4 regions of the Chryseobacterium sp. MYb328 genome follow, and region 1 is predicted to be linked to each of the others. Evidence: riboswitches for the same ligand, from Rfam matches in the RefSeq annotation. Region 1 holds a riboswitch; each other region holds the start of a gene.
What was found. A riboswitch is a leader RNA that binds a small molecule or an ion and turns the genes downstream of it on or off. The one in region 1 is predicted to bind cobalamin.
Positions count from the first base shown of each region.

Region 2: another riboswitch for cobalamin. It lies ahead of WH267_RS18370 (TonB-dependent receptor plug domain-containing protein); the one in region 1 lies ahead of metE (5-methyltetrahydropteroyltriglutamate--homocysteine S-methyltransferase).
Region 3: another riboswitch for cobalamin. It lies ahead of prpB (methylisocitrate lyase); the one in region 1 lies ahead of metE (5-methyltetrahydropteroyltriglutamate--homocysteine S-methyltransferase).
Region 4: another riboswitch for cobalamin. It lies ahead of WH267_RS04745 (TonB-dependent receptor plug domain-containing protein); the one in region 1 lies ahead of metE (5-methyltetrahydropteroyltriglutamate--homocysteine S-methyltransferase).

Region 1 covers NZ_JBBGZQ010000041.1:8,381-16,462, reverse strand. Annotated here, with positions in the region: gene WH267_RS24515 (anti-sigma factor) at 1-570, shown strand, start outside; gene metE (5-methyltetrahydropteroyltriglutamate--homocysteine S-methyltransferase) at 676-2,979, opposite strand; cobalamin riboswitch at 3,155-3,340, opposite strand; gene WH267_RS24505 (Lrp/AsnC family transcriptional regulator) at 3,529-3,990, shown strand; gene WH267_RS24500 (bacteriocin-like protein) at 4,139-4,423, opposite strand; gene WH267_RS24495 (XRE family transcriptional regulator) at 4,859-5,650, shown strand; gene WH267_RS24490 (alkaline phosphatase) at 5,755-7,149, opposite strand; gene WH267_RS24485 (GTP-binding protein) at 7,227-8,082, opposite strand, start outside.
Region 2 covers NZ_JBBGZQ010000021.1:63-8,144, reverse strand. Annotated here, with positions in the region: gene WH267_RS18390 (DUF262 domain-containing protein) at 1-305, opposite strand, end outside; gene WH267_RS18385 (tetratricopeptide repeat protein) at 453-1,583, opposite strand; gene WH267_RS18380 (helix-turn-helix domain-containing protein) at 1,580-3,184, opposite strand; gene WH267_RS18375 (T9SS type A sorting domain-containing protein) at 3,388-4,689, shown strand; cobalamin riboswitch at 4,944-5,120, shown strand; gene WH267_RS18370 (TonB-dependent receptor plug domain-containing protein) at 5,153-6,985, shown strand; gene WH267_RS18365 (hypothetical protein) at 7,004-8,065, shown strand.
Region 3 covers NZ_JBBGZQ010000002.1:180,831-188,912, forward strand. Annotated here, with positions in the region: gene WH267_RS02825 (acyl-CoA dehydrogenase family protein) at 1-509, opposite strand, end outside; gene WH267_RS02830 (CoA-acylating methylmalonate-semialdehyde dehydrogenase) at 599-2,095, opposite strand; gene WH267_RS02835 (bifunctional 2-methylcitrate dehydratase/aconitate hydratase) at 2,166-3,617, opposite strand; gene prpC (bifunctional 2-methylcitrate synthase/citrate synthase) at 3,654-4,808, opposite strand; gene prpB (methylisocitrate lyase) at 4,795-5,703, opposite strand; cobalamin riboswitch at 6,145-6,339, opposite strand; gene WH267_RS02850 (helix-turn-helix transcriptional regulator) at 6,675-7,673, opposite strand; gene WH267_RS02855 (VOC family protein) at 7,846-8,082, shown strand, end outside.
Region 4 covers NZ_JBBGZQ010000003.1:154,094-162,175, reverse strand. Annotated here, with positions in the region: gene WH267_RS04760 (TonB-dependent receptor plug domain-containing protein) at 1-200, shown strand, start outside; gene WH267_RS04755 (MbnP family protein) at 248-1,114, shown strand; gene WH267_RS04750 (cytochrome-c peroxidase) at 1,131-2,150, shown strand; cobalamin riboswitch at 2,281-2,467, shown strand; gene WH267_RS04745 (TonB-dependent receptor plug domain-containing protein) at 2,581-4,623, shown strand; gene WH267_RS04740 (YncE family protein) at 4,620-5,756, shown strand; gene WH267_RS04735 (cell surface protein) at 5,772-6,989, shown strand; gene WH267_RS04730 (T9SS type A sorting domain-containing protein) at 7,020-8,082, shown strand, end outside.

The sequences.
Region 1 (8,082 bases):
CTTTCTACAGAGATTCAGGAAATTAATGATGACAGAGATATCAAAAATCCGGAACAGATACAGGGAAAAAGAAATTGGAAACCTCTTGCTGTTGCAGCATCTGTTTTATTCCTTATAAGTATAGCCGGGAATTTGGTTTGGATGAATAACCAGTCTGCAACAAAACAGGAAATGACAAAACTGACAGCAGAAAAACAATCTCAGGATGCTGCCATGGAAAAAATGGATAGAAAACTGGATATGTTTTCCAACCCGGACATGCAGATGGTGATGTTAAAAGGAGTGGAGAAGCACCAGGAAGCCAAAGCAATGGTTTTCTGGGATAGAAAAACAAAAAAAGTATACCTTAATGGTGAGCATCTCCCTAAAGCTCCAACAGGAATGCAGTATCAGCTTTGGGCTCTTGAAGACGGGAAACCGGTAAATGCAGGAATGTATACTGAAGATAAAGACAGTAAAACGGCTTTGGCTACTATTTCAAAAGCGCAGGCGTTTGCTATTACTCTTGAAAAACAAGGCGGAAGCCCCGTTCCTACTATGGAAAACATGTATGTAATGGGAGGAATTTAAATGTAATCATAGATTGAAATTGTGAATGTTTTCAGTCTCAAAATAATTAAAAAAATAAAAGCATCCAACTTGGATGCTTTTTGGTTGATATAAGGTTGAAAATAGTTAAGATGCATATTCTACAGAAGCCTCTTTAGCAGCTGCAACCATAGCAATTAAGGCTTTTTCTGTTTCTTCCCAATGTCTGGTTTTCAAACCACAATCCGGATTTACCCAAAGTTGGTTCGAAGGAATTACATCCTGAGCTTTTTTCAGCAGTTCAGTCATTTCTTCCTTGGAAGGAACTCTCGGAGAGTGAATGTCATACACGCCTGGGCCAATTTCATTAGGATATTTGAAGTCTGCAAAAGCATGTAAAAGTTCCATTTGAGACCTTGAGCATTCTATCGTAATCACATCAGCATCCATATCTGCAATATTCTTAATTATGTCATTAAATTCTGAATAGCACATATGCGTATGGATCTGGGTGGCATCTTCTACTCCACTTGCTGAGATTTTAAACGCTTCTACAGCCCATTTAAGGTAATCTTGCCAATCCGTTTTTCTCAATGGAAGTCCTTCACGGATAGCCGGTTCATCAATCTGAATAATCCTGATTCCTGCTTTTTCCAGATCCTGAACTTCATCACGGATCGCCAGAGCAATCTGTTTACAGGTTTCGGAACGGGGCTGGTCGTCACGTACAAATGACCATTGTAAGATGGTTACAGGTCCTGTAAGCATTCCTTTTACCCATTGATTGGTTTGAGATTGCGCATATTGAGACCAATACACCGTCATAGGTTCAGGCCTTGAGACATCTCCAAAAATGATTGGTGGCTTTACAGAACGGCTTCCATAGCTCTGTACCCAACCGTTTTTAGTAAAAGTAAATCCCTGTAATTGCTCTCCGAAATATTCCACCATATCATTACGCTCATACTCACCATGAACAAGAACATCAATTCCGATGCTTTCCTGCCAACGAATCGTTTTTTGGGTTTCCTCTTTTAATAAAGTATCATATTGCTCGGCAGTCAGTTCTCCCTTTTTGAATTTTGCTCTCCAGCTTCTTACTTCAGCAGTCTGTGGAAATGACCCGATGGTTGTCGTAGGAAATAAAGGAAGCTGTAATGCCTTTTGTTGAGTCTCTTTACGGACACTGAATGAATTTTTCCTTTGCGAATCTGCCTCTGTAATAGAATATGCTCTTAGTTTTACATTTTCATTATGAATCAGTAAAGATGTTTTTCTGTCTGAAGCGGCTTTTTTATTGTTTTCAAAATCCAGAAGAATATTATGATCAGAAGTTTCCGAAGCCAGCTCTTTAAGGATTACCACTTCTTTTACTTTTTGTTTGGCAAAAGCCAGCCAGTTTTTGATTTCAGATTGAAGACCGGTTTCAAAATCTAAATCACATGGTGAATGCAGCAGAGAGCATGAAGGAGCGATGAAAACTCTTTCAGATCCTAATTTTTCAACTGCTTTTTTGATGATAGATAAAGATTTTTCATAATCATTTTTCCAGATGTTTCTGCCATCTACCACTCCAAGAGATAAGCTTAGGCTTTCTGGAATAGAATCAAGTGCATCTTCAAGCTGCTCAGGGTTTCTTATCAGATCAATATGCAGTACATTCACAGGAAGTGAGGCTGCAAGAGACAGGTTGTTCTTTAATCCTTCGAAATATGTCGTTACAATGAATGTAAGTTTTGGAAACTGTCTTCTAAGCTCAGTATATACAAAAGTATAGGCTTCTTTTGCCTTTTCAGTAAGGTCTAAGGCTAAGAAAGGTTCATCAAACTGAATCCATTCAGCACCCTGGCTTTGTAACTTTGATAAGATATCAATATAAACTGGAAGAAGATTATGGGCAAGATCCAGCTTATCAAATCCTTCTTCTTTTTCCTTTCCTAAAAGTAAATAAGAAACCAAACCGATAATTACAGGTTTTGCATTGATCCCTGCCTGTTTTGCTCCGGCAAATTCATTAAAAATCTTATCTGAGGTAAGTTTAAACTGCTGATTTTTATAAAATTCAGGGACTATATAATGATAATTGGTATCAAACCACTTCGTCATTTCCATCGCAGTGATATCCAATCCGTCTTTCTGATATCCTCTTGCCATGGCAAAGTAAAGATCCAGTTCCGAATTGTTCTTTTTAAGAGCTACCTCATGATAACGTGTTGGGATAGCTCCTACCACAAGGCTCATGTCCAGCACCTGGTCGTAGTAGGAAAAATCATTGCAGGGAATAAGATCGATTCCTGCTTCTTTCTGAAGGTTCCAGTTCTGGCTGCAGATAGATCTTCCTACGGTAAGAAGTTCTTCCAAAACGATTTTACCTGACCAATACTGTTCGCAGGCTTTTTTTAGTTCTCTTTTGCTACCAATACGCGGATAGCCCAGAATGTGTGTTTGCATTTTTACAAATTTTAAATTAAACTTATTTTAAATGCTCTTTGAATGCTTCGGAATGCTGTTCGGGATAGAAATTTTTGAGATCAGGTGATATAAGCAGTTGGTACAGTTTCACCCGGAGATAAAACGTACTGCAATAGATCATCTGTATGACTCAAAAGCTTCAGACCGCGAAAGCATTGTCAATTCAGTAAAGGCAGGTCTCCTGACTTGTAACAGTTTCTGTCATCCTTCCCGCTTTTGGCAGTGGATATCTAAGGACAGAAACCTTTGATGTGTTACTTACAGTTGCGCGACAGCTCGTGATTCTCACACGATTCCCTATTAATCTACCTTAAGTAAAACCTTTCCTGTTTGATGAAGATTGTAAAGAACGATCTTTTACCAATAGTATGTCTGATAAAAGATTTTAATTTTGTGTAAAATTACTAAAACAGAATATATTAGCAATTAAACAGGGTTTATTTGGTTAATATAGCTTTTAAATTGTATTTTTAAAGAATATAATTCTGTATATTTGGGTGATTTTAAAATATAAAAGAATAATATTCTGTGGAACAACTTGATGATAAGGACATAAAACTGCTGAAACTGCTTCAGAACAATGCAAAATTGACCGTTAAAGAACTTGCTAAGGAAATTAATCTGTCACCTTCTCCTGTTTTTGAGAGGGTAAAAAGACTGGAACAGGAAGGCTTTGTAAAAAGATATGCAGCAATTCTGGATGCAGAAAAGCTTAACCGTGGATTTACGGTATTCTGCCAGATTAAATTGAAAATTCATGACCGCTCTGTGGGCTATGATTTTGTAAAAGAAATCCTGGAAATTGAAGAAGTGGCAGAATGTTACAATATTTCCGGAGATTTTGATTTCCTGTTGAAAGTTCAGGTTCGCGATATGAAACATTATCAGGATTTTGTATTTAATAAGCTGGGTTCTGTAGACTCTATAGGAAGTACACACAGTACCTTTGTAATGTCTGAAGTAAAAAATAATCAGGGCTTGACTTTATAAAATGACTGTTTTATTTACCTAAAACTTAACAGGCTTTAAAAACCTGTCAGGTGTAATATATTTAGTATCATATTCAGAATAAAAAAATAAAAAAGCCGCTCTAAGAATAGAGCGGCTATACTTTTTTAATTTTTAATGGAGTTGCTGATTAGCAAGTAGAACCACACTCTAATAATTTGATGTGGATTACACCATTAACTACACACTGTGTTTGGCATAAAGCGTTTCCTACAACAGTACCTACACCGCCGATAACTCCACCTACTGTAGAACCTACTCCGGTAACAACGCCACCTACGATAGTACCTACTCCTCCAAGAACGCCACCAACAACGCCTCCTAGACCTCCTAGTAAACCTCCGATTGGATCAAGTAATCCTTCTCCTGAAATTGATTTTAGTTCGTTTCTGTCTAGTTTTTTGAAATTTTTCATGATTAAAATTTTATATGATTAATACATCACAAATATATGATAATTAATAATAAACTCATATTATTTTGAATAAAATAATTAAACAATTTTATTATTTAATATTTCGTTAATATAAATGAATAACATTGTGTATATCATTTTTGTTTGTATCTGATTGATTCACTAAATTTTAAAAAACATATTTCAAATTTTAAATGTTGGAGTTAATATTTTCAATGTAAATTAACTTTTTAATGGTTAATATTTAATGTTTGTTAAAATGAGGTTTTAAAGGTAAAAACTGAGGCTGCAACTGTAAAAAACAGGTGCTTTATTAGCTGATTTTTCTTGCTTTAGTTAAGAAGTGATAAAATTCTCTAAATTTTATGGTAAATGCTGTTCTGATTATTGACCACAGGGCGTAAAATTTGTATTTTTGTGGACATACTTCTATCAATGTCAATTTTTTCAAATAATATACGCTCTTTGAGAGCCAAGAGAAAACTTTCTCAGCAAAACGTAGCTGATGACCTTACGATCTCCCGGGTGAGATATTCTAAATACGAAAACGGAATTTCAGAACCTCCAATGGAGCTTCTTATTAAGATAGCCAAATATTTTCATGTCAGTATAGATCTGTTGCTGTCCGTAGACCTTCAGAAATATTCAACGGAAGATATGCTGAAGCTTCCGGATAACAGAATTGTTCTTCCTGTAGCTGTGGATGATCTTGGAAATGATACCATAGAAATCATTCCTCAGAAAGCTTCTATGGGATATCTGGAGGGATATAGTGATGTGGGATATATTGAAAGTCTTCAGCGCATTGCCCTTCCCTTTTTAAATAATGGAAAATACAGAGCATTTCCAGCAGATGGAGATTCTATGCCTCCATTCAGAAGTGGTTCATACATTGTAGGAAAATATGTAGAGGGAATCGATGAGCTTAAACCTGGTAAGACCTATGTTTTCATTACCCAGAATGATGGAATTACGTATAAACGTTTTAAGGAGAATAAAGGAAATGCCATTTGTGTAAGTGCAGATAACTCTTTCTATGAACCATACGATATTCCGTTTGAAGATATTGTAGAGATCTGGCAGTATGCTTCAGGAATTTTTCCGGAAGATTTTGAGCCCGGAGATTATGAAAGCTATAATTTCAAGGAAATGTTCAGGGAATTGAGACAGGATATCAAAGAATTGGATAAAAAAGTGTCTACACGCCGCAGAAAGTCTTCTCAATAAACGAGGTAACAATTTCGTACAAAATAAACAGGCTCTTCAAATCATTTTGGAGAGCCTGTTTTAAAACCAAATAAAAATATAAATATGATATGAAAATTTTAAATTTATAAAGGGACTGCGTTCAGCATTAGATGATGCAGATCCGTATTTTTAATGTAAGGCTGTAAAAGCTGACTTCCAGGTCCAAAGGTCGCTACTTCTACATAATCTCCTGAGTGGTCCATACTGACCCAGCCTACAGAATTCCGACTTTTCTGAATTTCCGAATAAAGTTTGAACGGTAATTTTTTATAATTATAAAGCCCTTCTTCTTTTTCAAGCCCATTGTAAAAACTTTGCAAATGTTTGGCTTCATTATCACTTAAAACAAGCTTATTAGCTTCAAATATCCAGTCTTTGATATCTTTAGCGGAATGATCTTTATGAATTTTATTCAGAATGTATTCATTGGTGTATTGATAGTTTGAAATACTATTGAAATTTTTAGTGGCATCAGCGCCATAAATGGTTCCGGGATTGGCATTCCCATGATCTGTAGTGATAATCACTAGGGTATTTCCATCTTTTTCAGCAAAATCCATCACGGTTTTCACAGCTTCATCAAATGCCAGCTGATCATGAATCAATGCGGCTATATCATTGGCGTGAGCAGCCCAGTCTACTTTCCCGCCTTCTATCTGAAGAACAAAGCCTCCCGGATGTTCTTTCATCTGATCAATTGCTGTTGCTGTCATTTCTGCTAAACTGGGAGTTTTCCCAAATTCAGAAAGATTAGCCTTGTCAATGCTGTAGGGTAAAGCTCCTGTATTGAAGATTCCTAGTATCTTCTCTTCTTTTCTTATTGTTTTCAGATCTGTATGATTTTTCAGAATCTGATAATTCTTTTTTTTATAGACAGAATAAAGATCTTTCTGATCCTCTCTTTTTAAAGGGTTGAAAAACTCATCCCCTCCTCCCATCAGAACATCTATTCCCAGTTCTGCATACATTTCGGCAATCTGAGGTTCTGCATTTCTTTTGGCGGAATTGATACAGAATCCCGCAGGAGTAGCATGAGTAACTGTAACAGTAGTAACGCAACCAAATTTTTTACCTGCTTTTTTATATTTCTGCCATATGGGAATATGTTTTTCTCCATTAGCACCAATATTTAATACCCCGTTTTGTACTCTTATTCCTCCTCCAAAAGCTGAACTTGCAGCAGCAGAGTCTGTTACAATCGAATTGGCAGAGGCTGTATCCATTAATGCTCTTGAAACTTTCTTCTCACGATATAAACTGAGCCAATGGCTTTCTTTGCCTAAAATATTTCTGGAATACAAATCTGCCATAGAAAGAGTTCCCAAGCTCATTCCATCACTGATCATGAATATTATATTCTTTGCTTTTCCGGTCCCGGATGGTTCAGTATTCCTTTTGGAACTCCAAAGTTCAGAGGGTGACAGGGATAATAACCCTGAAAGCAGTGCAGAACCTTTTAGAAATTTTCTTCTATCCATATATTGTATCAATAAAGCCCTAAATTAGGATATATTTTTATTTAATGAAACTCAGTTGCGTTAATTAAAAGTTAATTTTATATCTGTTCAGGAAATGGATCTTCAAAATTTGCTTTCTGATCAAATAAATCTTTTTCATCATCATTAATCAAGCAGTCCTTGAGAGCCTGTAAGATCTCTTCTTCATTAAGATATTGCCCAATGAAAACCAACTCATTCATTCTATCTCCCCAGTTTTTATCCCATCTGCTTTCAATAAATGCTTGGTTTTCTATAAAAGAAGCATATTGCACCCTGTGGTTCAAAGGCATGCTACTCCACCAAACTCCTGCTTTCTCCAGGCGAAATGAGCCTCCTGCCTGAGAAAAATTCAGTGCATCATCAGGTCTGGATGCCAGCCAGAAAAGTCCTTTAGCTCTTAATATGCCTTCAGGATAATGATTGAGATATTTCCAAAGTCTCTCAGGATGAAAAGGTCTTTTATCTCTAAATACCAGAGAACCTATTCCATATTCTTCCGTTTCGGGAGTGTGGTGGCCGGATTGTAATTCTTTTTGCCAGCCTGCTGAGGATTGTGCCTGATCAAAATCAAATAATCCTGTATTCAAAATATGTTTTGGATCAATTTGACCGAATTCTGATTCCAGAATATCCGCTTCAGGATTTAGCTTTTTAATTGCAGATTTCAAGAATCCGAGAGTATCCGGATCAATCAAGTCTGTTTTATTCAAAATAATAACATTGGCAAACTCTATCTGGTCAGTAAGAAGGTTAACAATCGTACGGTAATCCCCATCAATATCAGTAAGACTGCGATCCATTAATCGTTCATTAGAGGAAAAATCTTTCATGAAATTAAAACCGTCCACTACAGTTACCATAGTGTCTACATAGCTGAAGCGGGAGAGATCAATTCCACTTTCTTCATCAATA
Region 2 (8,082 bases), on a different contig from region 1:
AGATATTCCAGTGTTAAATAGGTGATAATCCGGTGAAGAGTTGTTAAACGCTGCTGTCCGTCAATAAGCTCAAAACCTTCTATAGAGTTTCCGTCAATATCTTTCCATATATGCTTCTTTACAACTACAGGCTGAAGGCAATAGTAGGTTTTAGCTATTCCTTTTTTACGGTATTCCCAAATGTCTTCCAGCAATTGTGAAACGTTGGTTTTTGTCCACCTATATCCCCGTTGGTATTCAGGAATGTAAAAATTATGTCCCAAAAGCTCCGTAATGCTTAAGGTCTTTATTGAGTTTTCATTCATAATAGTTCAATAGTTTTTGCGAAGATAAAAAGTCATTTCATCAAAACATACCAAATTTTGTTTTTTTTATCAGATTAAGCAACAGATGTTTTGATTTGAACTTCCTATAAAGTTGATGAGGTATTTTTGTCAAAATCTGATTGTAACTCACGAGGTCCGGATGATCTGCTGGATCTCTTTCTGAAACCTTTTGTTCTGTTTTCTTATTTTTAGAATAAAATAGAGTAGAATAGGGATAAGGATTCCTGCAATAGCAAAGGATAGAATCTTCATATAATGATACCGGGATTCCATTTTTTGACTTTTGATGATTGTTTCTTTATTATGATTATCAATAACCTGATTAATGGATGACAGCTCATTTTGTTTCCTTTTGAAGCGCATTTCAAAATATTTCTTATTATACAGCTGGTATAAATTCTGTTGTCCCATTGCCAGATAATTATCTGCCATTTCTTTGTAAATACCTTCATTCAGAATAATATCCCCTGTATTTTTACTGAGGTTTTCAGCTTTTATCAAAAGGACCAATGCCGTTTGGTTTTCATGTTTCTGTTTATGTACTTCAGATATTCCCTTTAATGCAAATGCTTCCAGGCTCTTTGCATGATTTCTTCCGGCGTAGTTTATTGCCTGTAAAAATGAATGTTCTGCCTTGTCAATCTGGTTAAGATTTAGATAGCAGTAGCCAATATTGTAATAGACCACACTCATATTGGAATACGTTGTTTTCTTTACAGGCACTTTCTCAAAGTTTTCTATGGAGATCAGAAACTTTTCCAGAGCAATTTCAGAATTGGACTGACTTTTATAAATCATTCCTCTTATGGCATAGATGGTAGCTGTTTCAATATATTTTTCAGGTGTTTTCTCAGTAATTTTCGCCAGATATTGATCTGCCTCGTTCAGTGTTTCAAGGCTTTTGCTGAAAAGTTCCATTTGCTGATACTGGATAGCAACGGCTACGAGGACACCTACCTGGCTTTTGGTGTCATTCGTTTTCTGAGAAAGTTCTTTGGCTTTTAAAATATATTTTAAAGATTCATCAAAATTCCTTTTGGCTACATTGGCGGTGGAAAGGAGCATGTAAATTTCAATAGACGTTTTGAGATCACTGTCTTTTTTCAGTAGCTGCTTTCCAATTTGAATCGCTTTATCAGGATTGTCATAGATTTCCAGCTTGGCTTTTTTTAACAGAGAACTATCCGAAGTGTTTTGACCGTTTATAAAAATATAGGAAAAAAGGATCAACGAGAAAATTTTCAATCTTAGTTTCATGATACTTTATTTTTACTGATTTCCTGAATGTAAGCGTTAGGAGACATTCCGGTAACGGATTTGAAAACGGTTGTGAAGGCACTATGTGAAGAAAAACCTGAAAATTCAGCCAGATAACTGACTTTATAATTGAGAAAGGTAGGTTCTGTTCTTAATAGTTGAGCAATATGATTGATTCTTAATTTGTTAATGTAGCCATTGAAGTTTTTTTCCTTATTGGTATTGATGACCTCCGAAAGGTATTTGGTATTGACTTCCAATTGGGAAGAAAGCAAAGAAAGTGACATGTTTTTATTCAGATATCGGTCAGATTGTTCAAATTCTTTGAGTTTTTGAAGGATTTCTTCCTCTTTTTCCTTTGAAATTTTATGAGAGTTCTTTTCGGAATCCGCTGTATTTTTTATTATGGAAGTAGATAGTAATATTGTTTGTTCCTTTCGGGTATTCTGTTTTTCAAAGAAATCAAATTGCTTTTTTAGGTCTCTATTTTTGCTTTTAATGATTAAAAAATAGATGAACAAACCAATGACGATGAATAATATGACCAGAGTGGAAGACCAGAAAGATGTTAAATAAGTTTGCTTCTGAAATTCAAGTGTTTTATTCTGATTTGTTTCTACCAGTTTTACAATATACCGTATTCCTTCTCTTGTATTGGAGTCTGTTTTTATTCTTAAATCATTATAGTATTTGTTATATTGATGGTATTTCATATCATCATGAAGAGCAAAATAGGTTCGGGACAACGATTCGTAGATTTTGATTTTTAAATTGTTAAAAGGAAGGTCTTCAATCAACGACAGTCCTTGTTCCAGTTTTTGGGCAGACATTTTATAATCCTGTATCAAAAAATAGTACCGCGATAAATTTTCATAAGCTAAGCTGAGTAAAAATGGTTGGTTTTGCTGTTGCTCAAGGTCAGAAATGATACTTTCTATCAGGTTTTTATACTCAATCAGATTATTTTCTTTCATCAAATAAGAAGAACGGAAAATCCTATTTTCTGTTTGTATGATTTTATTCTCATCATCAGTATTACTGATGTACTGATCACTTTTGTCAAGATTTTTTAACGCATTCGGATAATCCCTGTTAATGCCCAGATTTAAAGCCTGTAGCTGATAGAGTTTGGCTGTGGTGATCCTGAATTTTGGATGATTGCTTTTCAGAAGTTTCTGATCTGATAAGAGGCTGGCAATGATTTTTTTTGATTGATTATATAAACCCAGATTCTGATATTGGTCTGCAAGATTATAGTTACCAAAAACCTGCATGAAATAAGAAAGATTTTGATCCTGATCTTCTTTTTGAGAAAAACTATTGACAGACTGCATATAGTCTCCCTTCATAGCAAATGCCTGTGAAATGATATTTTGAAGAATAATCTTATGCTCTATATCCTGATCGCTTACCAGAATTCCTTGGGTATAACTTATACAGTCGTCAGGATTCTGATATAGTTTCTGGAATGCCTTATCTGTTATAATATTAAAATCAGGACCGGTCTGCCCTTTGGCAATAAAGGAAGAGAATGCGAAGGTCAGCAGAAAAATCCATCTGCTATTTTCAAACATTTTTCTGAATAACAATTTGTTTTTCATGTTTCTTTCAATAATCCTCCTGAAATAAGTCTTCAAAACGGTATTTATTTAAGTGTTTGGTTACTAGGTTTTTAAAATTATGATTCTTTTGAAATTCACGAATTGTGAAAGCCTATTTCTTTTGTTTGAGTAAATATAATATTAATATTGTTTTCAGTAATTTAAAATATTAAATATAATCATATATGGTAAATTTTTATAAAATGTCAATAAAGGTATTAGCAGCTTGTTTCTTTTTTAATTTTGGTGTAGTGGAAGCTCAGTTTACTGTAATGGGACTTGGAAATTATAATGTGGGTGCGGTTTCTGATAAAGGAGTAGTAAGCATGCACACTACTGGTGGTGGAATATTTATGTGGACAGCAAATACGGGGATCGTACAGATAGGTACAGTATCAAACGGATATCCGGCTGCCGGAAAAACAGTTGTTTCTAACGATGGAATGAAGATCGCATCTTCAGTGACCAATACAGCGACAGGTTTTAATGAAATTTCAACCTATGAAGTAAGTTCTGCTACCTGGACGAATAGAGGCGGGCTCGTTCCCACCGGTTGGGATGGCAGTGTAAGTTCTACATGGGGAATGTCTCCGGATGGAAATGCAATTGTAGGACTTGGATGGCTTACTGCAGCAAATGCCCATGCTGTAAAATGGGATGGAACAAACGGGGTGGTAGATCTGGGGAGTATGGTAAGCGGGCGAAGCTCGAGAGCAAATGCAATAAATGCAGACGGAACTGTTGTTGTAGGATGGCAGGATGAACCTACAGGAACCAGAAGTGGTGCAAAATGGATAGATGGGGTGGAAAGCTTCATTACGGATGCCAACGGGAGCAATGTAGGAGAAGCAGGAGCTGTTTCCGCGGACGGGAATACGATTATTGGTTCCGCAAATCCGAATCCTTATGTCTGGAAGGCAGCAACCGGAGTGACGTATATAACGCACCCCAATGCTTCATTTTCTTTTAAAGGAGGGGCAACGGGGGTTTCTGGAGATGGCACAAGGGTTATCGGCTTTTACAGGGCATTTGGAGCACCACCAATGTCTGGAGAAGGTTTTATCTGGACAGAGGAGAGTGGACGTATTAACCTCAATGACTATGCAACAAGTTTAGGAATTAATACTAATGGTGTGATAATGGGGCTTCCATTGGCCATTTCTCAGGATGGTAAAAAAATAGCAGGAATGGGAATGAATGCCTCTAATCAGATGGTCGCATTTTATCTGGACCTTACAGGATATTTATCTGTGAGAGATGTAGAAAATGATAAAAATAAAAGCACAATAAGTATTTATCCTAATCCGGTAAATGATATTTTATACTTTAAAGGATCCGGAAAAATTGAAAAAGCAGAAGTTTATAATATGGTAGGACAAATAGTGAAATCATTCCCATCCATAGAGGATCAGATTGATGTATCATCTTTACCGAAAGGAAACTATGTACTTCAGCTTTCAGAGAAAGGAGGTAAACAACAGAACCATAAATTTATTAAGAAGTAAAATCAGCAAATTTTAATAATAGTTATACCATGAATAGCTGCTTTCAATATTGGAGGTAGCTATTTTTGTAAATTGACAAATATCAGAAAAAGGAAATGGTGAAAGATGATAAAGAGTAATAATACCATCTTTTCCCCCTTTTTTAAGTAGTTTTATGACGACTTTCAGGAATAGTAAAATTAAAAATGACTTTCAGTTTCCCGACTTCAGTTATATCCAAATAAGTCCGTTCTTGTCTAATAGATTTAAAAAACTATCTTTGCAAAAATTTTGGTTTCCAGTATATTGGAATGAAAAGGGAATTGGGTGAAACTCCCAAACTGTCCCCGCAACTGTAGATCGCAATAAAAATTTCTGTACACAGCCACTGTATAAAACGGGAAGGCACAGAAAGCGAAAGTCAGGAGACCTGCCAGAATAATAATCAAAAAACATATTGCTTTCGGAGGAAAAGTAGAATAATATGGATATAAAAAGATCTCTAATACTGTTTTTGTCATCATATGGCTGCTTTCTTTTCGGACAGGAGAAAGCTGTTGATACAATTTATATCTTCGATAGCCAGATGAACAAGGTGAAACAATTTCATCCTGTGAAAACAATCAATGCTGAAGAGGTTGAAAAAAACTCCAGCAATCTTTCAGAACTCTTAAGATTTCAGTCTTCAATTTATATTAAAGAAAATGCACGTGGTGGATCTGCTTCACCATCTTTTAGAGGAACTACTGCTCAGCAGACATCCTTTGTCTGGAACGGAATTAATGTTAATTCCAATTTTCTGGGCCAGGGAGATGTAAACAATCTTTCCCTGTTCGGGTATGATCAGATTGGAATAAAGGCAGGCGGCGGAAGTGTTACTTATGGTTCCGGAGCTATTGGAGGTAGCATTCACCTGGATAATAGCCTTAATTTTAATAAAGGTTTTCATGGAACGGTGTTCTCTGAAGCAGGTTCTTTCAATACCTATAATAATTTTGTTAAAGGCTCTTACAGCAATGAGAAATTCAGTTTTAAAGCTTCCGGAAATTATTCTGTTAGTGAGAATGCTTACGAAGTAAACAAAGAACCTAGGAATTATATAAATCTTAACGGGGAGTATTATAATACGAACTTTAATATTGCTGCCGCTTATAAATTAGCTCCTCATAATCAGATTTCATGGATTTCAGAATGGTTTAACGGACAACAACATTTTCCAATTATCTTTGATAAGGAAACGAAAACGAAATATGAGACTCAAAATCTAAGAAGCCTGATTTCCTGGGACTGGAATAAAACAAGCTTTAATAACTCTTTTAAAGTAGCTTATACAGAAGAAAATTTTCAGTATTTTAATGATATAGAAAGACCTAAATTCAGTAGTGGGACCGGAAGGAACTATATTCTGAAGAATGATTTCAATTATTTTCTTACCTCAAAATGGAACTTCAATATCATTGGAGAATACCAGCTGAATAAAGGCGAAGGCTATGGATCCGGAATAGATCAGGTAAGCCGGAATATGGGGTCTGTTGCCGGTTTGATAAGATATTTTCCTACCACTGATTTACGTATTGAAGCTGGAATAAGACAGGATTTTGTTGGAGTGGCTAAGTCACCTCTTTTATTTTCTTTTTCAGGAAAATGGAATGCTTTACGCTGGTATAATCTTGGATTAAGTGTTTCAAGGAATTTCAGAGCACCTTCTTTCAATGATCTGTATTGGAGACCTGGAGGAAATGAAGATCTAAAACCGGAAACCTCTTACCAGTTTGAATTGAGAAATCAGTTTAAAGTCGGTGATTTCAAACTTTCCGTGATTCCTTATTATATGGATATCAGAGATATGATAAGATGGCTTCCTAATTTTTCAGGGATTTATAGCCCTGTAAATACAGAGCATGTAAGATCTTACGGAGTAGAAACCCAAGCGGAATTTGCTAAACGTTTTGGTAAGCATTTTCTGAATGTAGGTTTAGGATATAGTTACACAAATTCTCAGGATTTGGAAAAAAAGAAACAGCTGATGTACGTTCCCTTCCATAAATTTACCGGAAATGTTGATTATCAGTATGAATTTATAAAAGTATATGCTCAGGGATTGTTTACCGGGCTTACTTATACAGACTCCAATGAGAAGAAAAGTGAGGCTCTGAAAGAATATTTTATAATGAATGCTGGCGTTGGAGCTACATTTTTAAAGAATTATACATTGGGTTTTAAAATCAATAATATATTCAATCAGACTTATTATACTATGTTTGCTTATCCGCTACCCGGAAGAAATTACAGTGTGAATTTAAATATCAATTTTTAAAAATAAAATTTAATATATATGAATATCAAAAGAATTTTACCTCTTGCATTTGCTTCAATGCTACTTTTTAACGTTTCATGTAGCAGCGATAATGATGCTGAAACAATTGAAACGCAAGTGGATTATACAAACGGAATACTTGTTTCTAATGAAGGTGGTTTTACAAAACCTACTTCTGATGTTACTTTTATTAGTAACAATCTGGGAACAGTTTATAGTAATATTTATGCTAACAATAATAAAGGGGAAGCTTTCGGAAAAGTACTTCAGAGTATAGGTTTCAGTGGAGATAAAGCATATCTTGTTGCCAATATTCCTAACAAAATTGATATTGTAAACCGAAAAACATTTAAAGTACAAACTACAGTAACGGAGAATCTTGACAATCCAAGATATATTGCATTTTCAGGGAATAAATTTTTTGTAACAAATAATAACTTTTCCGGTAAAAAGAAAGTAAATGCTTATAATATTTCAGATAACGCTTATGTTGGGAGCATTGAATTTCCACGTTTAGCTGAAAAGGTAGTAGAAGCAGAAGGTAATATCATAGTGCAGACAGATGGTGTTGGGTATGATGCTGTTTTTAATGAGATTCCAACTGGGTACACTATTACTGTCGTAAATCCTTCTACGATGGTGAATCCTACCACCATTACATTACCTGCAAAAGGAATTATAAAAGACCTTATTGCTTACAAAGGGATTGCTTATGTATTAGTTGCTGATACAACAGATTCATATATTTACAAAATCAATTCAGCAGCAGGAAACTATACTACCACTACGCTTACCAGCATTCCTAATGTGCAGAAATTGAGAGCTTATAATAATGAATTCTTTTTTATTACCGATACCAGAAAAATATATGAAAAGCCTATTGTTGCGGGAGCTCCAATAATGCCTGTTGCAACAGCTGTAGGGAATGTGTATGGGTTTGATGTTATTGATGGAAAGATATTTGCTGCTGAAGCAAACTTTACTGAAGATGGTAAAGTGAATGTTTATGATGCATTAAGTGGTACTTTAGTAAAAACCTTTACTGCAGGTGTTGGAACAAACGGTTTCTATAAAAACTAAAAATTGCGCTTCGGCGT
Region 3 (8,082 bases), on a different contig from region 1:
CGTGCCATTACAATAAGAATATCACTTTCACCAGCTCCTGAAATAAAAGCTTTTGTGCCATTAATGATATACTTATTTTCCTTCCTGACAGCGGTGGTCTTCAGCCCTGCTGCATCTGACCCGGAACCTGGCTCAGTAAGGCAATAGGAACCTAATAACATTCCTGATGCTAACTGAGGACATAGTTCTTTTCTGATTTCATCGTTTCCAAATTCATCAATCATCCAGGAAACCATATTGTGTATGGTAATATAAGCAGTAGTGGAAGGGCAGGCTGCTGCCAGTTCTTCAAATATGATGGCAGCATCCAATCTGGATAAACCTAACCCTCCGGCAGCTTCACTTGTATATACGCCACAAAATCCCAATTCACCGGCTTTAGCTATGGCTTCTCGTGGGAATATTTTTTGAGCATCCCATTCTGAAGCGTAGGGAGCGAGTTCTTTTTCAGCAAACTTTCTTGCAGCATCCTGAAATGCCAATTGTTCTTCACTTAGGTTAAATTCCATAGTTTTTAAATTGAAAGTTGAGCATTAAGAATGGAAAGCCCGATCCCTGTAAATATGAATATATTCACTTTTTTCAGCCTTTCATTCAATTATTTTAAACTGATAGTCATATTTACATTTCCTCCGGGAACATCTTCTTCAAACCAACGGGCTGTAATTATTTTTGTTTCGGTATAAAACTTTACGCCTTGTTTTCCGTAAGAATGCAGATCGCCAAAGAAAGATTTTCTCCATCCTGTAAAAGAGAAGAATGGTAATGGAACCGGAATAGGAAGATTGACCCCAATTTGTCCCACTTCAATTTCATGCTGGAATTTTCTGGCTGCAGCACCCGAGTTGGTGAAAATAGAAGTTCCGTTTCCGTAAGGGTTGTTATTGATAATCTGAATTGCCTCATCCAGTGTTTCTGCTTTTAATAAAAGTAAAGCGGGGCCAAAGATTTCTTCCTTGTAAATATCCATCTCTACAGATACATTATTGAATAGAGTAGGCCCTACAAAATATCCGTTTTCATACCCGTCTACTTTACAATTACTTCCGTCTAGCAGCACTTCAGCTCCCTGATCATAGGCACTTTTGATTAATCTTAAAACTTTCTCTTTAGACTGTTTATTGATTAAAGGGCCAAATGCGGTAGATTCATCAGACCATACTCCAGGTTTGATGGTACTTAAAGCAGTTTTGATATCTTCCACCCAGTTTTGAGCTTCGCCCACTAAAACGGCAACACTGATGGCCATACAACGCTGGCCGGCTGCTCCACAAGATGCACCTACCAAATTATTGATCACTTGTCCCTTGTTGGCATCCGGCATAACAACCATGTGGTTCTTTGCTCCTCCGAATGCCTGAACTCTTTTCAGGTTATCTGTTCCTGTACGGTAAACATGTTCAGCAACCGGTACAGAACCTACAAATGAAATAGCTTTGATCTCAGGATGATTCAGGATATGATTCACCTGATCTTTGGAACCATGAATAATATTCAGAACTCCTTTTGGAAAGCCTGCTTCTAAGAATAGTTCGGCCATTTTCACAGAGGTCATCGGGGTCTGCTCAGATGGTTTTAAGATAAAGGTATTCCCACAGGCAATCGCCATTGGAAACATCCATAAAGGAATCATCGCAGGAAAGTTGAAGGGTGTAATTCCCGCACAAACTCCAAGAGGCTGAATATAGCTGTAGGTATCTACTCCACGGGCTACATTTTCTACAGTTTCTCCCATCATCAGGGTTGGAATATTGCAGGCATGTTCTACCACTTCAATACCACGCCATATATCGCCCATAGCATCAGCGAAGGTTTTTCCGTTTTCTTTGGATAGGATTTCGGCGATTTCTTTTTGATGTTCTTTTAAGAGGTGCTGATATTTCAGAAATAATCTTGCTCTTTCCGGAGTGGCTACCTCTTTCCATGTTTTGAATGCTTCTGTGGCTGCTTCAATAGCCTGATCTATTTCAGATAATAGAGTTAAAGGGACTTCGGCGAGAATTTCCTGGGAAGCAGGATTTTCTACAGGAAGATGTTCATGCGCTTTACTTTCAATAAACGCTCCATTGATTAATATTTTTACTTTTTGTGACATAGTTTTGGGGTTGAAAGTTGAGAGGAAAAGCTGAAAGCAATTTTATGAATTACTTTCAGCCTGTATAAGGTTATATAATCAGTAAATCAACAAATTCATTGACATTAAGGTTGATCAGCGTTTCATAATCCAATGAATTTTCCAACACTGTTTTTTGTTGTTTTTCAGGGAAGATACGGGCTAAATTAATTTTGTATTTCTTAATCAGTTCCGGAATTCCTTCGTCTCTTCTTCGTTGGTGTCCGATAGGGTATTCTACTACAACTTCGTCAAGAATAGTTCCGTCATTCAGTTCTACAGTCATGGCATTCGCGATAGAACGTTTTTCCGGATCATGGTAATCTGCAGTAAACTGTATGTCTTCAATGCATTCGATTTTATCACGCAGAACATCAATTCTTGGATCTGAAGCTATATTATCTTCATAATCTGCCGCAGTTAATCTGCCGTAAATGAATGGTACAGCCACCATGTACTGAATACAGTGATCGCGATCTGCCGGATTATTTAAAGGTCCTTTCTTATCAATGATACGGATGGCTGCTTCATGCGTACGTATGGTAACTTTTTTGATATCATCTGTAGTTTTTCCAAGGTCTTTCAGAGTGGTATGCAGAGTCATTGCCGCTTCTACAGCTGTTTGAGAATGGAATTCTGCCGGAAATGAGATTTTAAACAGTACATTTTCCATGACATAAGAACCGTAGTCTCTCTGGAATTTGAATTCATTTCCTTTGAAAGAAACATCATAAAATCCCCAAGTTTTTGCAGTTAATACCGATGGATAGCCCATTTCTCCTGTTTTAGCAATCAGTGCTAAACGTACTGCTCTGGATGTTGCATCTCCTGCAGCCCAGGATTTACGGGAACCTGTATTAGGTGCATGACGGTATGTTCTTAAAGATTGCCCATCTACAAAAGCCAATGATACAGCATTGATGATCTCATCACGGGTTAAACCGATAAGCTTTCCGACAACAGCGGTAGAAGCCAGTTTTACTAATAATACGTGATCTAAACCTACTTTATTAAAAGAATTTTCCAATGCCATTACTCCCTGAATTTCATGGGCCATAATCATGGCTTCCAAAACCTGCTTCATTTTTAAAGGCGCTTTTCCTTCCGCAATATGGGTTCTTGATAACCAGTCTGCTGTGGCTAAAATTCCACCGAGGTTATCTGATGGATGTCCCCATTCTGCAGCCAGCCATGTATCATTGAAATCCAACCAACGGATAATGGCTCCAATATTGAACGCTGCCTGAACAGGATCCAGCTGAAACTGTGTCCCCGGAACTTTTGCCCCGTTTGGAACCACAGTTCCTTTTACTACAGGACCTAAAAGTTTTGTACATGCAGGGTAAGTTAATGCTTCCAGTCCACATCCGATGGTGTCCAGAAGACAGTAATGGGCTGTTTTCCAGGCCAGATCATTTTTGATTTCATAGTTCAATACATAATCTGCAATATCTGTTAATACTTTATCCGGTTGGGGTCTTTCATTTGAAATGTGTGATGACATCTTTATTTTATAATTTAGTTATTAATTGTGATATGTTTATTTTCTGTCTTGTAGAGAGATGAATTCCTTATTTTCAGGACCTGTGTAGTTAGCACTTGGGCGGATAATTTTTCCATCCTGTCTCTGTTCAATAATATGAGCGCTCCATCCTGTAACTCTGGAGATAACGAAGAGTGGAGTAAACATAAGGGTAGGTACTCCCATTAGATGATAGGATACCGCAGAGAACCAATCCAGATTCGGAAACATTTTCTTTTCTTCCCACATGATGGTTTCCAGTCTTTCAGCGATATTATACAACAGCATATCTCCGGCTTCCTCAGAAAGTTCTTTAGCTACTTTTTTAATCACCACATTTCTTGGGTCCGAAATTGTGTAAACAGGATGTCCGAATCCGATGATCACTTCTTTGTTGACAATGCGCTGACGGATATCTGCTTCCGCTTCATCTGGCGAATTGTATCGGCTTTGGATTTCAAATGCCACTTCATTGGCACCACCATGTTTAGGACCTCTTAAAGCACCAATGGCTCCTGTAATAGCTGAATAAATATCTGAACCTGTTCCTGCGATCACACGGCTAGTGAATGTAGAAGCGTTAAATTCATGTTCGGCGTAAAGATTTAACGAGATCTGCATGGCTCTTACCCATGAATCAGAAGGTTTTTTTCCATGTAATAAATGAAGAAAATGCCCTCCAATCGTATCGTCATCTGTTTCTACATCAATCTCTTTTCCATTATGGGTATAGTGATACCAGTATAATAAACCCGAACTGAATGATGCCAGTAATTTATCTGCAATATCCCTCGCTCCGGCAATATTATGATCGTCTTTTTCCGGTTGAATACTGCCAATAGCGGATACCATGGATCTCATTACATCCATCGGATGTGCCGCTGCCGGAATACTCTTTAAAATATTTCTTACAGAATGGGGTAACCCTCTTAAAGACTTTAATTTAGCTTTGTAATTTTTCAATTGAGCTCCGGTAGGCAGCTGACCATAGATCAAAAGGTAAGCTACTTCTTCAAACTCCGCTTTTTCAGCCAGATCCAGGATGTCATATCCTCTGTAGTGGAGATCATTTCCACTTTTTCCTACGCTGCAAAGCGCTGTATTGCCTGCTGCTACTCCAGAAAGGGCAACGCTTTTCTTAGGCTTGAATGTTGGTTCGCTATTCGTTGACATTACTATTTTGTTTAAAAAGGTTATCTAATTTTTGTTCATAATCATGGTATCCAATGCTTTGATAGAGTTCTTCTCTGGTCTGCATAGTGTCTAATACATGGGCCTGGGTTCCGTCTTTGCGGATGTGTTCATAGACATTCAGGGCCGCTTTATTGGCTGCACGGAAAGCTGAAAGAGGGTAAAGGATCAATCCTACGCCTGCATCTTTTAATTCATCAACCGTATACATATCAATCATTCCAAACTCTGTGATGTTGGCCAATACAGGGATTCCCGCTGCATCAACGAATTTTTGATAAAAACTTAGATCAGGAACTGCTTCGGCAAAAATAAAATCAGCACCGGCTTCCTTATAGGCAATGGCTCTTTCAAGAGTTTTTTCCAGCCCTTCATTGGCAAAAGCATCCGTTCTGGCTCCGATTACAAAACTTTCATCTGTACGGGCATCTGCAGCAGCCTTCAGCCTGTCTGACATCTCTTCTTTGGTTACGAGTTCTTTTCCTGGACGATGTCCACAACGTTTTGCTCCCACCTGATCTTCGATATGTAAAGCTGCTGCACCTGCTTTAATCAATGATTTTACAGTTCTGGCGACGTTGAATGCTGATGGGCCAAATCCTGTATCCACATCTACCAGTAAAGGTAAATCACAGACATTGGTAATTCTTTGAATATCAATTAATACATCTTCCAGCGTGGTAATTCCCAAATCAGGAATTCCTAAAGATCCGGCAGCAACGCCGCCGCCTGAAAGATAAATGGCATTGAAGCCGGCTTGTTTGGCCAATAATGCATGGTTGGCATTGATGGCCCCGACAATCTGAAGAGGACTTTCTTTTTGCATAGCCTTCCGGAATTGAGTACCGGGAGACTTCCAGTTTTCATTTTTAGTCATTGTAATATTTATGGTTTAGGTGAAATTTGTTTACAGATAGAGAAGAATAGCGATCATGATTTAATTGCAGGGAAGTAAAAAGAGAATAATGAGTATCGCTTCGATTTGCTGCCAACAGACAGAAAATCTGTGTGTTTTTTAGGAAACAGCATTTCAGGATCTTGACAGATCTGTTGGGTGTGTAGGAATTATCGAAATGGGTTAGGTACATTTTTTACTTTTTACATGCATTAAACGCTATAAAAAGTTCCTGCAGACTTCACAATGCTTTGTGAGAAAGAAAAATTACGGAAAGGTGACACGGATGAGCGGTAGATTCATAGAAGAACCTGTTGTTCTGCTATTATCTATCTCAAAAAATAATACGAGTTGATAAACTATTTTATCATATCATTATCCATACCGTATCATACCTGACTATAAGCTTCAAACCGCGAAAGCATCGTCAATTCGAAATAGGCAGGTCTCCTGACTTGTAACGGTTTTTATCATCCTTCCCATATACCGGAGCATACAGTGGATATGAATTTGATAAAAACCTTTTTGTTGTTACTTACAGTTGCGCGACAGTTCGTGATTTGCACACGATTCCCTTTTAATACACAGCTAAGTGTTACCAATTTCGGTTGATAAAGAAGGTGTTAAGAACTCCTTGGTGGTAAATATAGACATTTTATGAAAACGACAAAATATTTTATGCGAACAATAATTAATTGAATGTAATTTGTTGATAACGTTTTGATTACGAAATGTATCTTTTGATGTTTTTAAAATAATATCTGGAATTTGCCCGGGTTTTTAATTACCAAATTGTTAACAAATAAGATAGAATTTTAAATTGATTTAAATAAAAGGTGTGTTTTTGTAGTAACTTTTCATATTTAAAAACAGAAGGAAAATACTGAATAAGTTCAAAGCTTCAAAATTGGAGTTAATTTCTAAAATACTGCATTTAAAATATAAGAAAAAATTTAGCGGCTGATTCCGTTTCCGTATTTAAACTGGCTTGGAATGATGTTATATTTTCTCTTAAATGCTGCTGAAAAATGTCTGGAATTTTTATATCCAATCACCTCAGAAATTTCATTAATACTTAGATCTCCTTCTATAAGCATTTTTTTTGCATGTTCCATCTTTATATCATTCCAGAAGCCGAATACGGTAGTTCCGAAAAGCTCTTTAAATCCCTTTTTTAAAGTAAATTCATTGGTTCCTACCTGATGGGCAAGGTCTATTAATGAACAGTTTTCATTAAGGTTATTGACGATAAAATCTCTCACTGCATAAATTTTATCTTCATCTTTTTTAAGAAGTGATGAGGTGGAAGAAGTAGTATTAAAAAGCTGTTCCAGTTGTAAAAGAAGAAGTTCAGCCACCTTGGCTTCAAGGTAGATTCTTTTAAAAATACCTTTTCTGTCGCAGTGAATGATGTCGTTCAGAACCTGGTACATTTCCAGGCTGATCCGGCAATGGTCCGGATTGATAAGACATGAATGCTGTTTCTCAATAGCATTTCTGAATGTATTGAATAGTTCAGAGTCTTCAGGAAGGAATTTCTTAAAAAAATCCGGGGCTAAATTAACTTCCAGGATCTGCATTTCATGACCGTCGAATTCCATCTGGCCACTCATCTGATGGGCATAAATTATATTATGCTGATAACTTTCAAAACAAACTTTATTGTTGAAATTCTCTGAAAGAGCAGCGCTTTTTCCTTTTAATGAAAAATGCATTTCAACACTTTCGAAATCGGCCTCAAAGTACAGTAATACTTTATTTTCAAGTGAAACATTCCCGAAGCCAATGTGAACATTCTCAAAACAGATCTCATGATAAAAACCATTTCCATAAGGAGGTTTCAGATGGGTAATACACTCTCTGATTTCGCCATCGTTCTGGTAATAGGCATTGGGATATTTTCTTTCCACCAATGTTCCTCCAATTTTATCATCGTAGACCCGTAATGCCATTATTATTTTATTATGATTAGAATTCTCCTTTTTGCGGACTTTTTACTCCCTTTTGCGTACCTGTGTGCCCCAATTTTCATCTTAGTTTTGCACAAAGATAAATAATTATTTAGAATGATTCTTAATAGTAAGCTTGATTTTATCTATTAAGATCAAATAAAAAATAATAGAAATGAAGAATAATATACAACTAAGTCATGTATTGTATCGGGTGCAGGATTTACATATTGCGGTAAAAAAGCTACAGGATGCAGGCTTTATTGTTGAATATGGAGCATACCCTGATAAGGCTTATAATGCTTTGATATGGTTTGAGAAAGGCATTTTTATCGAAATTTACCATAATTCCGGGCTTCCTGTTTATATAAAATGGATGATGAAGGTCTTTGGGTATCAATCGGTTTTAGAA
Region 4 (8,082 bases), on a different contig from region 1:
AATATGGTGAAGATCAGACGCCGGCATATACCATATGGAACTTTTCCATGGATTATACTTTCAGAATCAAAAAACTTAGAACCGTTTTTCAGGTAGGAGCCGAAAACCTGTTAAACAAATATTACAGCACCTATGCAGACTGGGGAAACATCCCAAGAATGGGGCGTAATATTTATACGTCTTTAAAATTCAACTTTTAAAGATGACAAAAACTTTAATTAAAACAACAACAACTAAAATTTTTAAAATGCAAAACTTAAAACAATATCTACTATTATCCGCTTTTTCATTAGGTGTAATTTCTTGCCAAAACAGTGATGATAATCCTGTTGCCAATAATGTTACCCTTGAATTCAAGAATACGTTTAGAAATGAAACGATTGTTCTCGGAGGTGCCACTTCAAGTACAGCCACTATCAATACTTCAGCAGAAGGACAAGTTCATCATTTTTCAGAATTGAAATATGTGATCAGTAATATTCGTCTGGTAAAAGCAGATGGTAATGAAGTTCCTTATAAAGTCAATGATCTGGATCAGGGCGCTACCGTGATTGACCAATCAAAACCGGAAACGCTTCGTTATTTGCTGAGTAATATCCCTGCCGGAGAGTATAAAAAGATCAAATTCGGATTAGGAGTAAAAAAAGACCTGAATGTTTTGGATCAGGTGAGATTTCCAAAGTTCTATGCCACTGTAGGTTCTAACGATACCCAAATGATGTGGGAATGGGGAGCAGGGTATCGTTTTACAAAAATCGAAGGTTTTTATGGAGTAGATAACAAACAGATGTCTATCCACACAGGAAGTACTATAAAAGGATCAGAAGGTAATTTTACCCAGGGAGTAGATGCATATAGAGATGTGACTTTAGATCTTTCTCAACATGCCATTGTAGATAACAAAGCGCCTAAAATTATTATTAAAGCAGATTTTGATAAACTGTTAACGGGGAAAATTAATACGATTGTATTGGTTACGGGAACAGGATCAGATGGTAATGCTACTCCGAATATTCATACTGCTAACCAAATGGTAAAATTTGTTGATAACCTTGGTGGAAATGGTTCAAGTGATATTTCCGGAATGTTTTCAGTGAGTGGTGTTGAAAACTAGACTCTTCTCTGCTGCAATGAAAAAAGGATTAAGTTTTTTAGCCATTTTCATTCTGTTAATATCTTGTAATAATGATCGTTACGAACCTATTTCTGACGATAATCCACAGGTCTTGCTCAATATTCCGTCTGGGTTTCCGGAACTAAACAATTCGGTGAACTCTAATAAACCTACAAAATATGGAGTAGAATTAGGGGAGAAATTATTTAATGAGAAAAGGTTAAGTGCAGATAATACTATTTCCTGTTCCAGCTGTCATATTCAGGGAAATTCTTTTGCAGATCATAATGCACAGGGAATAGGAATTCAGAATAGAGTAGGGTTGCGAAATGTTCCCGCTATTCAGAATATGCTCTTTATGAAGTTTTATAATTGGGATGGCAATATCCTTGAATTGGAAAAACAGCCGTTGGTTCCTATTATTACTCATGAAGAAATGGGGTCTTCTATTCTGGAAGTGATAGGGAAAATAAGGGATGATATGATGTATAAAGATTTATTCAGAAAAGCATTTGGAGATGAAGCCATTACTGCTGAAAGGATTTATAAGAGTATTGCACAGTATGAGTACACTCTGATTTCTGCCAATAGCAAGTATGATAAGGTAAAACGGAAAGAAGGAGAAAGTTTTACAGAAAATGAAGCCTTGGGATATCAGACTTTTCAACAGAAATGTGCGGGTTGTCATAATACAGAGTTGTTTACTGATCAGAGTTTCAGGAATATTGGGTTTCCTGTAAATCCGGATACCAATGAAGCCGGCCGTGGAAGGGTTACGGGTATTCCGGCAGATTATATGAGTTTTCGGGTTCCTTCTTTAAGAAATGTAGAATATACAGCACCTTATGGAAGTTATGGACAGTTCCCAACATTAAGGGCAGTCCTTGATTATTTTGACAAAGGTGTTTTATCTGCAGATAACCTTGATCCTGTTTTTAAAAATAATGGAAACAGAATTCCTCTCTCGGAGCAGGAAAAGACAAATCTTATCCTGTTTATGAAAACGCTTAGTGATCGTGAATTTGTAAAAAAATAATCACGGGTAAAAACAGAAAAACTCAACAAAAATTGATTGCTTAAATCCCGTTACAATCTAGCGGGATTTTTCATGTTTACTAATTGATAATCATTTTATTCTGCATGCCATCGTATCTGGTGAGAATTTTATATCTTTGCCGGAATTTGGTGAGCCATAATAAGCTCTTAAAAGGGAATCCGGTGAAAATCTGGAACAGACCCGCTGCTGTAAGCTCCGCACCAAAGTTTTTGAAGAATAGATCCACTGTTTTTAGGAATGGGAAGGATTTCAAAAACGGAGTAAGTCAGAAGACCTGCCAGAAATAATAAACGTTTGACGCTTTCGTGGAATAAAGCTTAGGACAACAATGATTCTGTGCAGTAACAGCTGTGCTTTGTCGTTGCTTTTCTTATATCCATTAGCGTCATCATGATCCATGAATGAGCTAATGATAGCAAAACTAACTACATTTCAATTCCATACAATTGTTTTCACGGTATTCGTGTTAACCTCTCAAATTCTATTTTCTCAAACCAGAAAAAAAGACAGTATCAAAGGAGAAGTCATAAAGACTGTCAATATTTACAAAAAAAACTTTAAAGAAATCTTGCCTGCACAGGTCTTACAGGGTGAAGAGCTTGAAAGGCTTAATAGTCATTCTGTTGCGGATGCATTAAGGTATTTCTCCGGAGTTCAGATTAAAGATTACGGTGGAATGGGTGGTTTGAAGACGGTCAATATCCGAAGTATGGGAAGCCAGAATGTAGGTGTTTTCTATGATGGAATCCAGCTTGGGAATGCTCAGAACGGAGTGGTCGATTTGGGAAGATATTCTCTGGATGATCTGGAAGAGATCTCGTTGTACAATGGTCAGAAAAGTGAAATTTTTCAACCGGCAAAAGACTTCGGATCGTCAGGATCTATTTATTTACAACCCAAAACACCGGTATTCACAGGAAACAGGAAAACCAATCTTCTGATCAGAGCAAAAAGTGCTTCTATTGATTTATTTAATCCTTCTTTTCGCTTAGAGCAAAAGATTTCAAAAAGAATTTCAGCAAGCGTCAGTGCAGAATTTCTCCAAAGTGATGGGCTTTATAAGTTCCACTATAGCAGGAAATATCCTAATGGGGCTACTGCTTCTGATACTATTTCCAAAAGATATGACTCCGACATTAAAGCAAAACGCTTTGAAGCTGCTCTTAATGGAACTTTAAATAACGGAAGCTGGAATATACGAGGGTATGGTTATATTTCAAACCGTGGTATTCCGGCACCTATTGTGAAGAACCGTTTTAAGGCAAGAGGAGCAAGAATGCTTGATGAAAATTATTTTGTTCAGGCCAATTTCAGGAAAAAGCTGTTTCCTAAGCTTGAAACTCAGCTGAAGGCAAAGTTTGCTTACGATTACACTTATTTTAACGATACGGTATTGTCTCAGTCTGCGATGCCCGCCATCAATACTTATATTCAACGGGAGGTTTATCTTTCCTCTTCCAATGTATACTCTATCACTCCTAATTGGGATGTCAGTCTGAATGGAGATTTTCAGTATAATAATATGGATGCTAATTTGTATAAATTTTCATATCCTACCCGCTATACTACACTTGTTGCTTTAGCTTCTACCTACCAGTGGAACAGGTTTAAGTTTTTAGGAAGTCTTTTAGGAACATTTACTTTTGAGGAAGTAAAAATGAATAAGCGCCCTGATGACAGGAGAGAATGGACACCTGCTTTCTTTATGAGTTATCAGCCGGAAGCAATGCCAGAGCTTACCCTCAGAGCTTTCTATAAAAATATCTTCAGATTGCCAACCTTTAATGACCTGTATTATACGAGTGTTGGAAATACCTATCTGCAACCTGAGTTTACCCATCAGTATGACGTAGGATTTACCTATCAGAAAAGGTATGATCATTCCCTATTTAAAGGTCTTTATGTAAAAGTAGATGGCTATTATAACAAAGTAAAAGATAAAATTGTAGCAGTGCCAACCACTAATATGTTTCGTTGGATGATGGTGAACCTTGGGAAGGTTGAAATCATTGGAGTAGATGTAAACGTACAGGCTGAAATGATGTTAGGGAATGTGAAAATTAAACCATTATTATCGTATACCTATCAGAGAGCTCAGGACAAAACAAACAATGGCGGAGAGAAAGAAACCTATTATGGAGAACAAATTCCTTATACGCCATGGCATAGCGGATCCTTTACCTTAATGGCTGATTATAAAGACTGGAGCTTCAACTACAGTACAATTTATGTAGGGAAAAGATATGACGGGCAGCTGGATAATATTCAGTATAATTTTATTCAGCCCTGGTATACCCACGATCTTTCTATTCAGAGAAAACTGAGCCTGGCTGGACATCCTTTTAAAATCAATCTGGAAATGAATAATGTTTTTAACCAGTACTATGATGTGGTACTCAATTATCCTATGCCGGGAAGAAACTTCAGGCTCACTTTAAACTTTAATTTATGAAAAAGTTAAATATTTGTTTTCTGTTTTTGACATTAATTGCGCTTGTCTCCTGTCGTACCGATGATGTCATTATTCCCATGGAAGTAGTGGAAGGACTTAATCCTGTAGAGAATACAGGAATAAAAGGATTCTATGTACTGAATGAAGGAAATATGGGAAGCAATAAATGCACCCTTGATTTTTTTGATTACACGAAAGGGACATATTTCAGAAATATCTATTCCGAGACCAATCCAAATGTTTTAAAAGAACTGGGTGATGTAGGAAATGATATTAAAATCTATGGCAGTAAGCTTTACATTGTAGTCAATGTTTCCAATACCATCGAAGTGCTGGATGCTAAAACCGCCAAACATATCAAGTCTATTTATCTACAGAATTGCAGATACATGACCTTTAAAGATGGAAAAGCGTATGCCAGCAGTTATGCAGGACCTGTGGATATTAATCCGTTAGCTCCCAAAGGAAAAGTAGCAGAAATAGATACGGTATCGCTGACTATTCAACGTACAGCAACAGTAGGATATCAGCCTGAAGAAATGGAAATTGTGGGTAATCAATTATTTGTTGCCAATTCCGGAGGATATATGGTTCCAAATTATGACAGAACTGTTTCAGTAATTGATCTGAACACTTTTACAGAAAAGAAAAAAATTGATGTAGCCATCAACCTTCACCGTCTTAAAAAAGACAATTACGGAGATCTGTATGTAAGTTCAAGAGGAGATTATTACAACGTTCCTTCCAATTTATATCTAGTGGATGCAGCAACAGGAGTGATAAAGAAAGACTTTCATATTGCTGTCAGTGAAATGACCATCGTAAATGATAAACTGTATTACTACGGAAATGAATTCAATTACAATACTCACGCGTATGTAAAAACATTTGGAATCATAGACGTAAAGACCGAACAGGTTATTTCCAACAGAATAATTGATAAGGAGTATGAAACAATCATTAAAACGCCTTACGGAATAGCAGTAAACCCAATTACCGAAGATATTTATATGACAGATGCCAGAAACTATGTGTCCATGGGATTTGTATACTGTTTTGATAAAAACGGACATTTTAAATGGAAGACTGAAGGCGGAAATATCCCTGCCCATTTTGCCTTTTTATATAATTAAATGAAACTGAGAAACATGAATAAAAAAACTATTAATTATTTAACAGCCGGGTTTTTATCCCTTCTGTTTGTAGGAATAATTGCTTCTTGTCAACATGATGATGAGGTTGCAGCACCTATCGATCCCGAAGTAATACCTCCAATGTTTAAAGGATTAGATACTGCTTATACCATTGAACGCTTCAGAGTATTGAGTATTCCTACGAATATTTCGGGAAACATCACCTGGAGCATTAATGATTCCATCATTTCCCAGAATTCAGAACTGGAATTTATCAGCACCAAGACCGCTATTTATCCTTTAACATTAAAAGTAGGAACTGATAAAGTATTTCATTCTAAAATCAAAGTGACTAAGGAAGCAGGAACGCTAAGTAAGTATATTTCTAAAGTATTTGACTTTCGTCCGGCTGTAGGACAGTTTATGAATGAAATTCCTGAATTCGATCAGGGAAATACAACCGCAGATATGATCAAAAAAGCCAATAACTATCTGGTAGGATCTAATTCCTCTATGGTAAGTCTTGGAGGTTTTGGAGGATATGTCGTATTTGGTTTTGACCATACCATTCCCAATATGGAAGGAAGAGATTTTAAGGTCTTAGGAAATGCATTTTTCGGAAACTCTGCCAATGATCCCCGCTCAGGAAGCTGTGAGCCGGGAATTATTATGGTAGCTTATGATAAAAATAAAAACGGAAAGCCTGATGATGATGAATGGTATGAAATTGCCGGAAGTGAATATTTTAAAAATACAACCACCAAAAATTACAGCATTACCTATTTCAAACCCAATGAAAATAAGACACCTGTTCCTGGAAATGATCCTTGGCAAACCGATATAGAATATATTAAATGGCAGGATAACCAGGGGAACACGGGATTTAAAACAAGAAATACTTTCCACTCACAAAGTTATTATCCTTTATGGTTTTCAGATGCCTCTTACGGGTTTACAGGAACAAGACTTAAAGATAATTTTTACGACCAAAGCGGAGCCGGGAACTATTGGGTAGGAAAATCCTACGAATTCGGATATGCAGATAATGCCCCCAATAATGATGAGGCTTCCAATATTGATATTTCATGGGCCGTTGACAGAAACGGAAAATACGTAAAACTGCCGGGAATTGATTTCGTAAAAGTATATACAGGAATAAACCAGGAAGCTGGTTGGCTGGGAGAAGTTTCTACAGAAGTGGCAGGAGCCTACGATTTGCATTTAAAAAAATAACGAACATAAAATATATTTAAATCAATAAAAATGAAAAAGTTTTACCTTTTTACCCTATTTTTTCTGTTTGCATTTTTCACGAATGCTCAGATAAAAGTACAGGGTGTACCGCGAAATGATATTTCGGGGAATAACCTTTCGAATACCATCAATAAGAATGCTGCAACGAACATCAGTTTTTCTGATATTCAGTATTGGGTGGGAACAGGTTCTAACCAGGCTGCATTCGTAGTACAGTGGAATGACAGTAAAAACCCGGATGCTTTGGTATGGGGATTCAGATGGGATGGTAATGCGACAGGTGAAGATATGCTTAAAGCCATTGCAAAGACAGACAAAAGATTCTTTACATTGCTTTATCAGGGGACTCAGTTCGGAACTGCAATAGGAGGATTGGGATTTGATTTGAATGGACAGGATTCTAACGCATTGATTAAAAGCGGTAATGCGACTTACCCTCTGTATCCTATTGATGGTATTGTAAATACAGCAGCGTATGATTTTGATGATTATTTGGCAAAAGATATCAACGATCATTGGAAGTCAGGTTGGTATAATGGATTTTGGTCTTATTGGGTGAAAAATCCAGCTGATGCTGACTTCGGGTTTTCTGGTGTGGGAGCTTCCTCCCGTGCTTTAGAAAATGGATCGTGGGATGTTTGGAATTACAGCCCGGATTTTCAAACACCCGCAATATCTTCTACTCTTACAGCGGTTTCCCCTTATGTAAGTTCTACCAACTTTACCAACGGATTCTTTATGGTGAATGAAGAATGGTTCGGGCACACTAATGGTTCCGTAAACTTTATAGATAATAACGGATCAATCAATTACCGTGTTTACAGCAATGCAAACAATAACAATGCTTTCGGAGCCACTACTCAATATGGAACCATCTACGGAGATAAATTTTATTTTGTATCCAAGCAGGCAGCTGATGGAGGAGATACCCAGTATACACCAGGAGGCAGATTGGTAATTGCCAATGCACAGACGATGCAGAAAATTGCAATATTTAACAATATTGGAGGTGGAGACGGAAGATCATTCTTAGGTGTAAATGAGACCAAAGGATATATTGGAGCGTCTAATG